4 regions of the Aquabacterium sp. TM01 genome follow, and region 2 is predicted to be linked to each of the others. Evidence: predicted binding sites of a transcription regulator. Region 2 holds the regulator's gene; each other region holds the start of a gene.
What was found. The regulator FNR, encoded in region 2, switches genes on or off when oxygen is low (the NO sensors DNR and NnrR bind a similar motif). The targets are predictions, from matches to a motif close to TTGATNNNNATCAA.
Positions count from the first base shown of each region.

Region 1: a site for FNR is predicted at 2,282-2,295, ahead of AC3WW4_RS08080 (putative zinc-binding protein). Genes of this name have one in related genera too.
Region 3: a site for FNR is predicted at 2,172-2,185, ahead of AC3WW4_RS09725 (TraR/DksA family transcriptional regulator). Genes of this name have one in related genera too.
Region 4: a site for FNR is predicted at 1,631-1,644, ahead of AC3WW4_RS04010 (DUF3149 domain-containing protein). Genes of this name have one in related genera too.

Region 1 is NZ_AP046529.1:1,761,924-1,766,025, forward strand. It holds gene AC3WW4_RS08070 (hypothetical protein) at 1-127, shown strand, start outside; gene AC3WW4_RS08075 (methyl-accepting chemotaxis protein) at 145-1,710, opposite strand; gene AC3WW4_RS08080 (putative zinc-binding protein) at 1,725-2,177, opposite strand; gene ubiU (ubiquinone anaerobic biosynthesis protein UbiU) at 2,493-3,506, shown strand; gene AC3WW4_RS08090 (U32 family peptidase) at 3,534-4,102, shown strand, end outside.
Region 2 is NZ_AP046529.1:1,970,152-1,974,253, reverse strand. It holds gene AC3WW4_RS09035 (sulfite exporter TauE/SafE family protein) at 1-609, opposite strand, end outside; gene hemN (oxygen-independent coproporphyrinogen III oxidase) at 637-2,064, opposite strand; gene fnr (fumarate/nitrate reduction transcriptional regulator Fnr) at 2,162-2,989, shown strand; gene AC3WW4_RS09020 (hypothetical protein) at 3,045-3,344, opposite strand; gene AC3WW4_RS09015 (nitrogen fixation protein FixH) at 3,440-3,700, opposite strand; gene ccoG (cytochrome c oxidase accessory protein CcoG) at 3,724-4,102, opposite strand, start outside.
Region 3 is NZ_AP046529.1:2,114,911-2,119,012, reverse strand. It holds gene AC3WW4_RS09730 (ABC-F family ATP-binding cassette domain-containing protein) at 1-1,640, shown strand, start outside; gene AC3WW4_RS09725 (TraR/DksA family transcriptional regulator) at 1,685-2,101, opposite strand; gene AC3WW4_RS09720 (C40 family peptidase) at 2,430-3,059, shown strand; gene mobA (molybdenum cofactor guanylyltransferase MobA) at 3,095-3,733, shown strand; gene AC3WW4_RS09710 (GNAT family N-acetyltransferase) at 3,720-4,102, shown strand, end outside.
Region 4 is NZ_AP046529.1:860,554-864,655, forward strand. It holds gene groL (chaperonin GroEL) at 1-1,290, shown strand, start outside; gene AC3WW4_RS04010 (DUF3149 domain-containing protein) at 1,405-1,572, opposite strand; gene AC3WW4_RS04015 (patatin-like phospholipase family protein) at 1,703-3,958, shown strand; gene AC3WW4_RS04020 (protein-glutamate methylesterase/protein-glutamine glutaminase) at 3,974-4,102, opposite strand, start outside.

The DNA of each region.
Region 1 (4,102 bases), 210 kb from region 2:
TCTGCAGCCCGATGTCAAGAGCGTGACCTTGACGGGTGCCTCCATCCCCACCTTGGCGATCATCTGCGACAACTGCGGCTATCTGAGTCAGCATGCGGTGGGGGCATTGGGAGTCAGTCCGAACTGACCCCCTGCGAGGTGTGATCAGGCCAGGGTCAAAGCGGGGCCGCGCAGCTTGAACACATCCACGGTTTGAACCAGCGCTTGAGACTGGCTCTGAAGTGACTGAGCGGCCGCCGCCGCTTCTTCCACCAAGGCGGCATTGCCCTGGGTGACCTGATCCATCTGGCCCATGGCCTGGTTGATCTGGCCGATGCCCATCGATTGCTCTTCGCTGGCGTGGGCCAGATCCGCCATGATGTGGGCCACTTCGTTGACATTGGTGACCACGTCCTGCATCGTGCGGCCCGCTTGTTCCACCAGGCGGCAACCCTGTTGCACATCGCCCGCCGACGATTCGATCAGCTTCTTGATTTCCTTGGCGGCCTCGGCCGAGCGTCCGGCGAGGCTGCGCACTTCGTTGGCCACCACGGCAAAGCCACGGCCTTGTTCGCCCGCCCGAGCGGCTTCCACGGCGGCATTGAGGGCGAGCAGGTTGGTCTGGAAGGCAATGCCATCGATCACACCAATGATGTCGGCAATCTGATTGGATGAGGCACTGATGGCCTCCATGGTGTGCACCACCTCGGTGACCACCTGCCCGCCGCGTGTGGCCACGTCGGCGGCGGTGGACGCCACCTGATTGGCGTGGCGACCGTTGTCCAGGTTGTGTTGAACGGTGGCGGTCAGTTGCTCCAGCGAGGCGGCCACCTGCTGCAGCGAGCTGGCTTGCTCTTCCGTTCGTTGTGACAGGTCCAGATTGCCCATGGCGATCTGGCTGGTGGCGGTGGAGATGGTCTCCGAGCCTTGGCGCACGTTGTCCACAATGTGGACCAGGCTGTTGTTCATGGCTTGCAGGGCGGTGAGCAGGCGGCCCATCTCGTCCTGGCTCTGGATGTCCACATGGCCAGTGAGATCGCCTTGTGCCACTTGCTGGGCCAGGGCCACCGCCTGGGCAATGGGCCGCTGGATCGAGCGGGTGATCCGATAGGCCGTGATCGTGCCCACCACCAGCGCCACGCCCGTGAGGCTGAGGATCAGCAGCAAGGAGGTGTCGACGGCCTCTTGGGTTGCCTGGCTCCGTTCGCTGACCAGACGGCTTTGCAGGGCCGTGAGAGCGCTGATGGGGGCCTGCAGCGCATCAATGGCGGGCAGGGTTTCCTGGTTCATGGTCTGAATGGCTTGTTCTTGCTGGCCATCAGCCTGAAGTTGGCGAACGCGGTTGAACGACGCGACAAAGGCAATCCGCCGGGTCTTGATCTCCTGCATCATGGCCTTGGCCTCCGGCAGATAGATCAAGGTCTCCAGGGTCTGCATGGCGTCGTCAATGCGCTTCTTGTTCTCGTTGATGGACAAGTTGAGCTGGGCACGACGTTCGGGGTCGTCGGTGAGCAGCAAGGCCATGGTGTGGCGTGCATTGGCGCGGGTGGTGGCATCGACGAAGGCTGCGGCCTCGGACTTGCGCCATTCCACGTTGATGATCTGTTCGTTGTTCTGGCTGATGCGCTTGAACTGTGTGGCGGCGATGAGGGCGGCGATGCCGAGCATGAGCAGCAGCAGGCCGAAGCCGAGGGCCAGGCGTTGGCCGATGCCGAGGTGGCGGGTGGTCATGAGGATTTTCCATTTCAATGCGGGTCGGTCTCGGATGGGGAGGCCAGACCCGCGGGTGAGTGCGAGGTGCGTGTTGCGTACTGGGTGTTCAGGGTCTGCACCTGCTCCCGCAGTTCGGACAGCAGGGTGCTGGCCTGGTTTTCGTCAAAGTCGGTGCGGTAGACCTTCTTGACCCCTCGATGCGCCAGCTGGATGTGGACGGTGGGGCTGAGGTCGTGCCGGGCCAGGGACGCCTTCACGCAACTGAGCGCACAACCGTCGATGGCCACGATGGGTCGGCCGTGTTGCACGGCTTCCTGGGCCGTGCGGACCAGCTTGGGCACATGGCCCCCGACGCCAGCAATGCAGGACATCTCGGCGCTGCCTTCGCGGTCCAGTCGCACAGCCAGGTGGTTGGCGAGCTGGGCGGCGCTGGAGCAGCCTGAACAGGCATACACCAGAGAGAGTTGTTCGTGTTCGCGAGCCATGGCGCTGTCCCAGTGAAGATGAGGTCGGGTAAACGATAGGTGCACGGATGATGGGCCTGCGCGGCGCTTTTGGGGAGGGGTTGAAGCGGTAAAGCGGTCCGTTCTTGTCGTGCATCAAAACGGGCTGATCGAACGATGTGCTAACGCGCCATCGTTCTTTGGAACGATGGGCGAATCGCATCGGGTCGTTCGATCGGTGGGCTTTGCGTCATCTCAAAACCCCGAGGCGGTGTCGTCACCAGAATCCGCTCGGTGGACCGGGCTAGGGTTTGCCCGTGGGGTGGCGCGTGCCGGTCCGTGGATGAAAGGCTGGAGATGAATGCCACTCAAGGCCCGGAACTGGTGTGTCCGGCAGGCTCGCTGCGTTCGCTGCAACTGGCGGTGGACGCGGGTGCCGATGCGGTCTACATGGGCCTCAAGGACGTGACCAATGCGCGCAACTTTGCCGGCTTGAATTTCGACCTGAAGCAGGCGCGGCAAGGCGTGCAGTACGCCCGCGACCGGGGCCGCAAGGTGCTGATGGCCCTGAACACCTATGCGCAGGCCGAGGCGCCACAGCGCTGGTTCGATGCGGTGGACGTGGCGGCGGACATCGGCGTCCACGCCCTGATCCTGGCCGACCCCGGTGTGATGGCGTATGCGCGCCGCGCGCATCCTGACTTGCGCCTGCATCTGTCGGTGCAGGCTTCGGCGACGAACTATGAGGCCATCGAGTTCTACCGCGAACGCTATGGCATCCAGCGTGCCGTCTTGCCGCGTGTGCTGACGCTGTCTCAGGTGGCGCACTTGATTCGCAACACGAACGTCGAGATCGAGGTGTTCGGCTTCGGCAGCCTGTGCGTGATGGTGGAAGGGCGCTGCGCGCTGTCGTCGTATGCCACCGGGCAGTCGCCCAACAACGCCGGGGTGTGTTCGCCCCCGTCGGCGGTGCGCTGGGATCAGTGTGGCGAACGGGTGGACGCTCGTCTGGGCGGCATCCTCATCGACCGCTTCGAGTCCAATGAGTCACGCGGCTATCCGACGCTGTGCAAGGGGCGCTTCGACGTGGAGGGCACGGTGGACTACGCCATCGAGGAGCCCACCAGCCTCAACACCCTGGCCATCTTGCCGGACTTGATGCGCGCGGGCGTGTCGGCCATCAAGATCGAAGGACGCCAGCGCAGTGCCGCGTATGTGGAGCAGGTGACGCGCACCTGGCGCCAGGCCATTGACGCCTGCCGGGCGCAGCCCGAGCGTTACACGGTGCAGCCCGCCTGGACCGCCGCGCTGGGCCGATTGGCCGAGGGGCAGCAGCACACCTTGGGCGCTTTCTCGCGCCCGTGGCAATGAGCGCACATGCTTGCGCAAAGGATGGACATGTTCAAGTTGAGTGTGGGGCCGGTGCAGTACTACTGGTCCCGGGATACCCTGACGGCGTTCTACGCCGAGGTGGCCGATTCGCCCGCGCACACGGTGTGCCTGGGCGAGGTGGTGTGTTCACGTCGCCATGAGATGAAGCCGGAGGACTGGCTGGCCCTGGCGCGTGAGCTGAAGGCGGCGGGCAAGGAGGTGGTGATCGGCACCCAGGCCTTGCTGGAGACCGAAGCTGAGCTGCGCAGCCTGCGCCGCTGGGTGGAGCAGGGCGACTTCATGCTGGAGGCCAATGACACGGCGGCCGTGCGCCTGCTGGCCGGGCACTCGCCCTGGGCGATCGGCCTGCATGTGAACGTGTACAGCGCTCCGTCTTTGGCCGAATACGCGGCGCTGGGCGCCACGCGCTGGGTGGCGCCCGTGGAGATGTCCTTGCCCGATGTGGGCAAGGTCTGCCCGCCAGGATCGGCGGTGCAAAGCGAGGTGTTTGCCTTCGGGCGCATGCCGCTGGCCTTGTCGGCGCGTTGCTTCACGGCGCGTCACCATCATCTGCAAAAAGACCACTGCGAGTTCCG
Region 2 (4,102 bases):
CACCGTGGCACCGGCCGTCTCGGGCGGACGCTGTGTGCGACGGCCCAGCCATTTCAGCAGCGCGGGGGCAGCCCAGACGCCGAAGGCACTGGGCACGGCAAAGGCCAGCATCACTGCGGCCCCACCCCAGGGCTCGGAGGCCAGCGCCGCCACCATCAGGGCGGCATACAGCAAGCCGCAAGGCATGACGCCCCAGGCCAAACCTGCAATCAAAGGCAATACGGGGCGAGAGGCTCGCAACCAACCTGGGGCGCCATCGCCCATCACTTTTTGACGCGCACGGTGGTAGGCCTGCTGCCCCCAGGCATTGACCTGGCGAGGCATGTGCCCCGTCCACAGCAACCACAGCCCGAGCAACACGGCTGCGAGCTGCAGCATCACCCAGATCGGCTGCAACATGCTGATCTGCTGGCCCCAGCGGGAGATCAGGCCCGCGCCCGTAGAGGCAACCAGCCCTAGGAGCATGTAGGCCAGGCAGCGCCCCACGAGCGCCAGCCCGGGCACGCCTCGTGGCAAGGCCGCCGCGCACGGCGCACCGCACATGGCGGCACAGTGCGCGATGCCTCCCAGGCCCATGAGAAAGGCGGTCAACATCAATCCGGTCAGCATGTCGGCTCCCGGTGCGCGCGTACAGACTCAGATGATGCGCGAGAAGCGCTCCAAGGTCTTGTCGGCCTGGATATAGCGGTCGAACACCATGGCCACTGCCCGCACAAAGTACCACCCCAGGGGCGTAACGCGCACACCGTCAGACTCCATTTGCACCAACCCCGACTCGACGAGTGGCTCCAGCAGGCGCAGTTCAGCCTCGAAGTATTGCCTGAAATTGATCAGGTAGGCGAGCTCGATGGATTCATAGTCGACACGCCCCTGGCACATCACGGCCATGATCACGGCACGGCGCACCAGGTCGTCGCGCGAAAGGGTCAGGCCGCGAACGATGGGTAATTCACCGCGACGCAGAGCGTCGTAATACTCGTCGAGCGTCTTGGCATTCTGGCAATAGTGGGCCCCGACCTTGCCAATGGCCGACACGCCCAGCGCGATCAGATCGCTGTCTGGATGGGTGCTGTAGCCCTGGAAGTTGCGATGTAGGCGACCTTGGCGCTTCGCCACGGCCAGACTGTCATGGTGCAAGGCGAAGTGGTCCATGCCGATGTAGTCATAACCTGCCTGACCAAAGGCCTCAATGGCGGTCGAGAGCATGCCGATCTTGTCTTCGGCCTTGGGCAGATCGGGAGCATGGATGCGCCGTTGGGGCTTGAACCGCTGAGGCAGGTGGGCGTAGGCGTACAAGGCAATGCGGTCGGGCTTCAGGGAGCTGACCTGTTGCATGGTGCGCTGAAAGCTCTCTGGGGTCTGCTTGGGCAGGCCATAGATCAGGTCCATGTTGATGGACATGAAGCCTTCCGCCCGTGCGGCTTGCATGAGTTCGGCCACTTGCTCGAACGGCTGAACGCGGTGGACGGCCTGCTGCACGTCGGGATCGAAATCCTGCACCCCAAAGCTCAGGCGGTTGAAACCCATCGCCGCCAGACGCTTGAGGCGGCCCGCGTCAATGGTGCGGGGGTCGATTTCGATGGCGTACTCGCCACCTTCCACAAAGCGAAAAGCCGTGCGCAGGGTGGCCATAAGCCCCCCCAGTTCGTCGTCATTCAGGAACGTGGGCGTGCCGCCGCCAAAATGCAATTGCGACAAGGGCTGCGGGGCTCCCAGCTGAGCGCTGACCAAATCGATTTCGGTTCGCAGGGCTTCCAGGTACTCCGTCGCCCGCTCGTGATGCTTGGTGATGACCTTGTTGCAGGCGCAGTAATAGCAAACCGACTCGCAAAAGGGAATGTGCACGTACACTGACAAAGGCGTCGCCGCACCGCCAATGACGCCGCCGCCTTCTGCGCGTTGCTGCAGTGCCTGGCGATAGTTAGCAGGCCCGTAAGCCTCCACAAACCGATCGGCCGTCGGGTAGGAGGTGTACCGCGGCCCGTTGACGTCCAAGCGCGACAGCATGTCGCGTGACACAACGGGCGTGTAGGGCAGTACGGAAATCAGGACAGGTTCACTCATGTGAGCCACTGTGCCAAACTCGCGGGCATCAGGGTTGATCTAACTCAATTTCTCAGCCGTCATTGCGGCAACAATCGGGCAGGCTTTGAGGTTACTCATGTTGAACAGTATTTTTCCGATCACCGACGTCAGCGGCACCAGCGCTTCCTCGAACCAGCCTCAAGGCCATCAGGGCGAGCAATCGGAGGCCACCACCTCCTGCGGCGGGGTCAAGTTGGACGCCTTCAAGGTGGCGTGCTCCAGCTGCAATCTGCGCGAGTTGTGTCTGCCCGTTGGCCTGACCCAACCTCAACTGAGCCACCTCGATTCGCTGGTGGCCACACGCCGCACGGTCAAGCGCGGAGATGCCCTCTTTCACACTGGCGATGCCTTCCGCTCGGTGTACGCCGTGCGCACTGGTTTTTTCAAGACGCGTGTGTCATCGGAAGACGGCCGCGATCAGGTGACCGGCTTCCAGATGGCCGGTGAACTGCTGGGGCTGGACGGCATCAGCACCGACCGGCACGCCTGCGACGCCATCGCCCTTGAAGACTCGCAGGTGTGCGTGATTCCTTACGGGCAACTGGAAGAGTTGTCGCGCGAGTTCTCCGACCTGCAGCACCAGTTTCACAAGATCATGAGTCGCGAAATTGTGCGCGACCATGGGGTGATGCTGTTGCTGGGGAGCATGCGCGCAGAAGAGCGCCTGGCGGCGTTCCTGCTCAACCTGACTCAGCGTCTTCATGCGCGCGGCTTTTCGGCCTCGGCCCTGGTGCTGCGCATGACGCGTGAAGAGATCGGCAGCTACCTGGGCTTGAAGCTCGAGACGGTCAGCCGTACGTTCTCCAAGTTCCAGGACGAAGGCCTGCTGGAGGTCAAGCAGCGCGACATCCGCATTACCAATGAAGCCGGTTTGCGCGCCTTGGTAAACAGCGTCAAAGGTTGAGGCCAGAGTGGCCCCAATGAAAAGCCCGCTGCGAGCGGGCTTTTTGCTGCACGCTTCAAACGTGCTGAGCGGTGCCGTGGCGTGAACGGCGCCGGCGGGAAGGCAGCGATTCAACGTGGGGCGGCTCGCCGCCCTGGTTAGACGCTGCCATCCACTGCGCGGCGGCGGCAGCCACTGCAATCAGCGCCCAGAAGACGAAAAAAGCCAAGCTGTAGACCGTGACAGATTCTGGGCGCCAGGCACCGAAACTCAGCGTGGACGGATCCAGCACACTGAAGACCAGCATTTCCAGAACACCGGCCACCACAAAGGACGGCCAGAGAACCTGACCTGCACGGAGCGCGTTACGTGTCATGCCCTTCTCCTTGATGAATGGGAGACAAGACACATGTTGCGCTCGCCTGCCCCATCCATCAGCAGAAGAAACCCTAGGCTGACAGCCAGAGGGGTTCAGCGCTCGGCAGGCGCGGTCGGTGTGGCGTCCTCGTTGGCATGATTGCGAGCCTTGGAAGCCGGGGCCTCCTTCTGTGTCGGGGTCGCGGAGGTGTCCAACACCGGATCGATGTTTTTCACCGCCACGCCGACCGTGAACAGCGAGGCAACCACGACCGCCGCAGGCCCGCCAATGACCATCCAGACGATGGGCAGGCGATACCAAGGCGGATTGTCCACGGGTGTCGAGGGGGTTTGTGTCGTGAGAGGCTGTGTCATGTCATTTCCAAAGATTGCAGGCATCAGCGAGGGACCAGGAAAGTGGTCTTCTCGCGGACATCGACTTGCGGGGCATCACCCTGGCGTAACTGCTCCACCAGAATGGTGACGCCTGTTGCACCCGTGCCCAGGCGCGCACCCACTTCAGGCGGGATGCGCACGGAGACCGGGACCCAACGGGCCTCAGCGGGGCCCAGAACGACGTTGTCGCCGCCCTGTACCTTGGCCTGGCTCAGTTGCTCCACGCCCACGCGGTAGCGCTGCACGCGCTCGCTGGCGTTCATCAACTGCACGCGGTAAACGTTCTCAATGTAGCCATCATCCACCACACGGGCCAGCGCGCCACGGTCACGAACGATGTCCACACGGAAGGGGGGGCGACTGAAAAGGCTGGTCACGAAA
Region 3 (4,102 bases), 140 kb from region 2:
CCGAGGCCCACATGGCACTCGCCGAAGCCGGCCACTTTGACGCCCCGGCACGCGCACAAGCGCTGCTGCTGGGCCTGGGCTTCAAGCTGGAGCAAACGCAAGCCCCCGTCAACAGCTTTTCAGGCGGCTGGCGCATGCGCCTGCAACTGGCGCGCGCCCTGATGTGCCCCGCCAAGCTGCTGCTGCTGGACGAGCCCACCAACCACTTGGACCTCGACGCCCTGGTCTGGCTCGAAGCCTGGCTGCAGCGCTATGAAGGCACCTTGCTGATCATCAGCCACGACCGCGAGTTCCTGGACGCGATCACCAAGGTCACCCTGCACCTCGAAGACGCCAAGCTCACCCGCTACACCGGTGGCTACACCGCCTTCGAGTCCATGCGCGCCGAGCGCATGAGCCAGCAGCAGGCCGCGTTCAGCAAACAGCAAGACAAGATCGCGCACCTGTCCAAGTTCATTGCCCGCTTCAAGGCCCAGGCCAGCAAGGCCAAGCAGGCGCAAAGTCGGGTCAAGGCGCTCGAGCGCATGGAAAAACTGGCACCGGTCCTCACGGCCAGCGACTTCCAGTTCACCTTCCCCGAGCCAGCCAGCCTGCCCAACCCCATGCTCGCGATCAAGGACTTGGCCTGTGGCTACTACCTTGAAGACGGCTCGACCCTGACGATCGTCTCCGACATCAACCGCTCGGTCCTGCCGGGCCAGCGCATCGGCATCCTGGGCGCCAACGGGCAGGGCAAGTCCACGGTGGTGAAGACGCTGGCGCACATGAACCGTGCCGTCAGCGGCGAAATCACCGAAGGCAAGGGCCTGAGCATTGGCTACTTCGCTCAGCAGGAGCTGGACGTGCTGCGCCCTGACGAAGGCCCCATGCAGCACATGATCCGATTGGCGCGCGAGGTCGGCCCACAAGGGCGCGAGCAAGAACTGCGCGACTTTCTCGGCCGCTTCCAGTTCACCGGCGACATGGTCAACCAGCCGATCGGGCAGTTCAGCGGCGGCGAAAAAGCCCGTCTGGTGCTGGCCTTGGTGGTGTGGCAGCGCCCTAACCTGCTGCTGCTCGACGAACCTACCAACCACTTGGATCTGACCACCCGCGAAGCCCTGTCCATGGCGCTCAACGAGTTCGAAGGCTCCGTGATGCTGGTCAGCCACGACCGTGCTCTGTTGCGAGAGGTGTGTGACGAGTTCTGGCTGGTGGCCCACGGCGAGGTCACCACCTTTGACGGCGACCTGGACGACTATCAACGCTGGCTCCAGGCACAGGCCCGCGAAGTGGCGGCCGCAGCCAAAGCCGCCCGTGACGCCGATCGTGCCATGCCGGCCCGCAGTGCCCCCGTCCAGATTGCCGCAGAGGCCGCACCCATTCCCAGCCGCGACGACCGCAAAGCCCAATCGCAGGCGCGTCAGAAACTGGCCGAGCAAGCCAAACCGCTCAAGGCCGAGCTCAAGAAGCTCGATGAGCGCCTGGCCAAGGCCCATGCCGAGCAAGCCAGCTTGACCGAGTCTCTGGCCAACCCTGGCTTGTCCGCCTCGGACCGCGCTGAGCAAGGCAAGCGGCTGAAGTCCCTGGCCGACGAGGTCGAGGCGCTGGAATCACGCTGGCTCGAACTCACCGACGAGATCGAACAACTGACAGCATGAGCGCCTGAGGCTTGAGCCTCAGTGCACCCGCGCCACTCACAAACTCAGTGACCCCGGTGGCGCTCAGCCGCCTCCTGGCAGTCGATGCAGTGGCTCGCCTCGGGCACGATCTCCAATCGGGGCTGTCCGATGGGCGCCCCGCATTCGGTGCACAAGCCGTAGTCGCCTGTGGCGATCCGGTCCAGCGCCGCCTGAATGGCGTCCATTTCCTGCCGCTCGTGCCGAATCTGCGTGATCACCTCCAGGTTGGCCTCGACGCTCAAAGCACCCTCGGCCCCATCGACCACGGCGTGCTCGGTGGCGACCTCGTCGCTGGCGAGCTGGTGCCGCAACGCCTGATCCTCACTCGACAAGCTCTTGAGCGCTGCCTGCAGACGGGCTTGAAAGCCACGCACCAGCGCCTCATTGAGACCCGAGTCCGGGGCAACCGTCAGTGTGTTTTCGCTCGAAGATCCTGACATGTGTGTCTCCTTGTGATGTGGGCAATCGCGCCTCTCGCTTCAGCATAAGCCAAAGCCACCGCTTTCAAAATTGCGGCACATCAAGCCTGGTAATTTGTGTCAACACGTTTCAGTGCGCTCCACATCGTGCAACATGCCTTGCGTTGTGGACAAGTTCACGCGCCAGTCATGTCATACACTGAAAATCACAGGTTTATCCTTACTTCATCGACTTGACGCATCCGTCAACCCGCTTTACATTCGTCCCCATGTTTTATTCAGACCGCCTCCCTGGTCGCCTCCAATGCAGTTGAGCGCTCAAGCTTGCCGGAACCACGTCACTGCCGCTATGGGCACCGTGCGCACCCTGCTGGCCATTGGCGCCCTGAGCGTAGGCCTGTGCATGCCCGCTCATGCGCAGAACGTGGCCAGCCCAGTTGCCGCCACTTCCGCCGAGTCAGATGACCCGGTGAGCCGCTTCCTGACCGAGAAAGGCCTGATGCCCTCGACCAAACCGGTGGTCGAAATGGCGCAGCAGGTGCGTTCGAAGGCGTCGGACATGGCTTCCGGCTTGGTGATGTCCGCCATGAACTTCCTGGGGGTGCCATACAAGTTGGGTGGCACCAGCCGAGAAACCGGCTTCGACTGCAGCGGGTTCACCCGCCACGTGTTTGAAAACAGCGTGGGTCTTGTCTTGCCACGCCGCTCTGCCGAGCAAGCCAACTCGCCGGACCTCGTTCCGGTCCAGCAAAGCGAGTTGAAGCCCGGTGACTTGGTGTTCTTCAACACCTTGCGCCGCACCTTCTCGCACGTGGGCATCTACATCGGTGACAACAAGTTCATCCATTCGCCACGCACAGGCTCCTCGGTCCGTGTTGAAGACATGCGCGTGGGCTACTGGCAGCAGCGTTTCGACGGCGCTCGTCGTGCCCCCGCCATCACCGCCGGACAGGTACAGGCTGTCACGGGCGAGCGCTGACACCCACTCACGCGGGCTCCGCGGGTGAGCGCCCCATGACGGTCTCCTCTGGGCAACAGGTCACCGGCTGCCTGCTCGCCGGAGGCGAAGGTCGTCGCATGGGGGGACGTGACAAGGGACTGGTGCCCTATCAAGGGCGTCCTCTGGCTGCTTGGGTACTGGATCGTCTGGTCGCACAAACGGCCACCCAGTTCGCCATTGCCAACCGCAACCTGCCCGACTATGCGCGCTTGCTGCAGCAGGCCCAAGCCACCACGACTGAGGGCGTGCCGGTGGTCTTGCCCGACGCGCCAGACTTGCCCCTTGCCAGTGGGCCATTGGCCGGCATCATCACCGCGCTGAGGCACACCCCCACGCCGTGGCTCATGGTGACCCCCTGCGACACCCCCCGCCTCCCCCCCGACCTCGTGACCCGTCTGCTGGCGGAAGGCGTGCGCTGTGGCGCAGACGCCGTCGTACCTGCCACGGTCAGCACGGAAGGCGAGCAGCGTCTCCACTGGGTCTGCGTGCTGTTGCGCAAGGGTGTTTCTGCGAAGCTCGAAGGCTTGTTTGCGCAAGATGAACGTAAACTGAGGGTTTGTATCCAGGCGCTGAACTGGACGAGCGTATCCTTCGCGGATGCGACTGGATTTGACAACATCAATAGCCTGGAGACACTGAATGGTCGAGACTGACTCATCCGTGCGCATTGCACGGATCGCGGCGGCAGACTTGAGTGCCTACAAAAACCTGCGCGACGAAGCACTGCGCCTCTACCCGGACGCGTTTGATGCTGACCTGGACAGCGAGCGAGCGCGCCCTCCGGAGAGCTATCTGGGGCGTCTGGGTCTGGGCGAAACTCTCGGCGGCAGCTTCCTCATTGGCGCCTGGGTGGGTTCTGAACTGGTCGGTATGATCGGGCTGGAGCGTCAGGCTCAGCAAAAACTGCGTCACAGCGCCGAGCTCAACAGCATGATGGTTCATCCCCGGCACACCGGGAAAGGCATCGGCATTCGCCTGGTCGAGGCGGCCATTGCCCAGGCCCGCCAAGCCATCGGGCTTGA
Region 4 (4,102 bases), 1.1 Mb from region 2:
AAGGCGGTTGCCGCCCTGATCGTCGAGCTGAAGAAGCAATCCAAGGCCACCACCACGACCAAGGAAATCGCTCAAGTTGGCACCATCTCCGCCAACTCGGACGCTGACGTCGGCGAAATCATCGCCAACGCCATGGACAAGGTCGGCAAGGAAGGCGTCATCACCGTTGAAGACGGCAAGAGCCTGAACAACGAGCTGGAAGTCGTCGAAGGCATGCAGTTCGACCGCGGCTACCTGTCGCCTTACTTCATCAACAACCCTGAAAAGCAAGCTGCCTTGCTGGACAACCCCTTCGTGCTGCTGTACGACAAGAAGGTGTCCAACATCCGTGACCTGCTGCCCACCCTGGAGCAAGTTGCCAAGGCTGGCCGTCCGCTGCTGATCATTGCTGAAGACGTCGATGGCGAAGCCCTGGCCACCCTGGTGGTCAACACCATCCGCGGCATCCTGAAGGTCGTGGCTGTCAAGGCCCCTGGCTTCGGCGACCGTCGCAAGGCCATGCTGGAAGACATCGCCATCCTGACCGGCGGCAAGGTCATCGCTGAAGAAGTCGGCATGGCCCTGGACAAGGTCACCCTGGCTGACCTGGGTCAGGCCAAGCGCATCGAAGTGGGCAAGGAAAACACGACCATCATCGACGGCGTGGGCGAAGCTGCTGACATCGAAGCACGCGTCAAGCAAATCCGCATCCAGATCGAAGAAGCGACCAGCGACTACGACCGCGAAAAGATGCAGGAACGCGTGGCCAAGCTGGCTGGCGGCGTGGCCGTGATCAAGGTTGGCGCTGCCACCGAAGTCGAAATGAAGGAAAAGAAGGCCCGCGTTGAAGACGCCCTGCACGCCACCCGTGCAGCCGTCGAAGAAGGCGTGGTCGCTGGTGGTGGCGTCGCTCTGCTGCGCGCCAAGCAAGCAGCTGGCAACGTGCACGGCGACAACGCTGACCAGGAAGCCGGCATCAAGCTGGTCCTGAAGGCTGTTGAAGCGCCTCTGCGCGAGATCGTGGCCAACGCCGGTGGCGAACCCTCCGTGGTCGTCAACGCCGTGCTGGCGGGTTCGGGCACCTACGGCTTCAACGCTGCCAATGACACCTACGGTGACATGATCGAAATGGGCATCCTGGATCCCACGAAGGTCACCCGTACGGCTCTGCAGAACGCCGCCTCCGTGGCCTCGCTGATGCTGACCACCGAGTGCATGATCTCCGAGGCTCCTAAGGACGAAGCCGCCGGTGGCATGCCCGACATGGGTGGCATGGGCGGTATGGGCGGTATGGGTGGCATGGGCATGTAATGCCCTGGGGTGCGGTTCGCCGCACCCGCCGTACCTGCTGCCTGGCAACCTTGCCAGACAAGAAAAAGGCCGCTGGGTTCAGCGGCCTTTTTTCATGTGCTCACCGATCGCAGATCAGGTGGCACGGCCCTCGCGCACTGCGCGGTCGTGGGCCTCGGTGTCTTCCTTGATGTGGCGCGCCACAAAGCGGCCGATGTAGGCACCCATGATCAGGGTGAAGGCAATCACGCCCAAGCTCATCAGGCCATAGTCGGTGGTCAGGAAGTCGGTCAATGCTTGCATGATGGTTCTCCGTTGTGCTTTCTTGGAGCTATCAAACCGCGGATCGAGCCAGAGCGTTCTGACTTACATCAAGTTTGTATGCGCACCCAGCCGGATTGGCAAGCGGGTTTGACACGGCACAATCTTGCGCATGTCTTCGCCTGCACGCCTGTCCCTTCGCCGCACCGTGTGTGCCTTGCTCCTGAGTGGGCTCGCGTGCCTGCCTGCGTGGGCCGATCGCCCCAAGGTGGGCCTGGTGCTGTCGGGCGGTGGTGCCCGGGGACTGGCCCATGTGGGTGTGCTCAAGGTGCTGGAGCGCGAACGCATCCCGGTGGATGTGATTGCCGGCACCTCCATGGGCGCCATCGTGGGTGGCCTGTATGCCAGTGGCCTGTCTGCGCTGGAGGTCGAGCGCGAAGTTCAGCGCCTGGATTGGGACAACGTCTTTGCCAGTCGCGTGGAGCGTCGCGAGCTGTCCCAGCGCCGCAAGGAGCACGACTTCGAGGTCTCGCCCTTGCTGGAAATCGGCATTGGCAGCGATGGCTTGAAGGCACCCCTGGGGTCTTTGTCCAGCCGCGTGCTGGAGGCCCACCTGCGCCGCCTGACCCTGTCGGCCAGCCAGATCCGCCATTTCGACCAGTTGCCCACGCCGTTTCGCGCGGTGGCCACCGACATGGAGACCGGTCAGCCCGTGATCCTGGCCGAGGGCGATCTGGCCACGGCCTTGCGCAGCAGCATGTCGGTCCCGGGCATCTTCGCGCCGCTGGAAGTGAGCGGCCGCATCCTGGGCGATGGCGGCCTGGTCAACAACACGCCGGTGGACGTGGCCCGCGCGATGGGGGCCGATCGGCTCATCGTCGTCAACATCGGCACCTCGCTGGCGCCGCGCGAGACCCTGTCCACCCTGACCGGGGTGACCGCGCAGATGATCAACATCCTGACCGAGCAGAACGTGCAGCAAAGCCTGCGCACGCTGACGCCGCAGGATGTGCTGATCGCGCCCCGGCTTGAGGGCCTGACCTCGGCCGATTTCAACCGGGCCCGTGAGTTCATGGACCAGGGTGAGGTGCAGGCCGAGGCCATGGTGCTGCGCATGCAGGACCTGCAACTGTCCGAAGCCGACTACGCCGCCTGGAAGGCCGCGCGCCAGCGCCGTCAGCCGCCCCCACCGACCCTGCAGTTCGTGCGCACCGAGGGGTCCGAGCTGACCCGCCCCGACCTGCGCGCCGACATGTTCGCGAGCCAGCCTGGCCAGGTGTTCGACGTGGCCAAGGCCGAGCGCGACATCAACCTGTTGGCCGCCTCGGGCGATTACCTGCGTACCGACTACCGACTGTCGCGCACGCCCGAAGGCGAGGCCGGTCTGGTGTACGACCTGGAGGACAAGCCCTGGGGGCCGAACTACCTGCAGATGGGGCTGGACTTCAGTGCCGACAACCGGGGACGCAGCGCGTTCAACCTCAAGCTGGTGCACAACCGCCATTGGCTCGACAGTGCGGGCAGCGAGTGGCGCAACATCCTGCGTCTGGGCACCAGCCCGCTGGTGGGCACCGAGTGGTACCGGCCGATGGCGTGGCACCTGCCCGATGGCCTGAGCGGCTTTGTCGCCGCAGCGGCCAGCGCCCAGCGCCGCACCTTCGACGTCTACCGCGACCCGGATGGCCCCGAGGACGCACGCAACGAGCGTGGCCAGACCCAGATCGCGCTGGAGGCGGGGCTGAACTGGCGCGAGTTGGGCGAATGGCGGCTGGGCTGGGTCGAGCAAATCGGGCGCGACAAGCCCTCGCTGGCCACGGCCGACTACCGCCTCTCACGCCCGACGGCCGCCTTGACCGAGCGCTGGCGCGAAAGCGGCTGGCGCCTCAAGGCCGTGTTCGACCAGTTGGACCACGCCTACTTCCCGTCCAAGGGCTGGCGCGTGGAGGGTCAATGGTTCCAGGGGCAGGGCCGCAATCGCCAGGACAGCAGCTATGTGGCGGGCTATCTGCGAACCTTCGACGTGCAGGGCCAGTGGGTGAACTCCTGGGGGCCGCACACACTGAGCCTGATGGGGCGGCTGGCCCTGTCGGAAGGGGCGCAACCGGCCATAGGCCGCTTCGGGCTGGGCGGGTTCCAGCAGCTCTCCGGGTACGCGCCGTTCCAGGTGGCCGGGCCGCAAGTGGGCTTGCTGCGTCTGGGCTACCACGTGCGCCTGAGTGACATGCTGCTCACCCGGGGGCTGTTTGCCGGCACCAGTCTGGAAGTGGGCAATGCCTGGCAGCGCCCGCGGGACGTCTGGCTGGGGGCCAAGAAGACCGGGCTGAGCCTGTACCTGGGGGCTGACACGGCCATCGGGCCGGTCTACACCGCCATCCTGCACAGCCCGGGTGTGGGGCCCACCCTCATGCTCTTCGTGGGTCGGCCTTGAGGACGGTGGCGGGGGTCAGACGCGGCTGAGCGCCTGGCCCACGGTGGCGCGCAGGTGATCGAGCACATGCTGCGCCACCTTGTTGAGCGGCAACACCTCCTGCACCGCACCGGCCGCAATCGCCTCGCGCGGCATGCCGAAAAC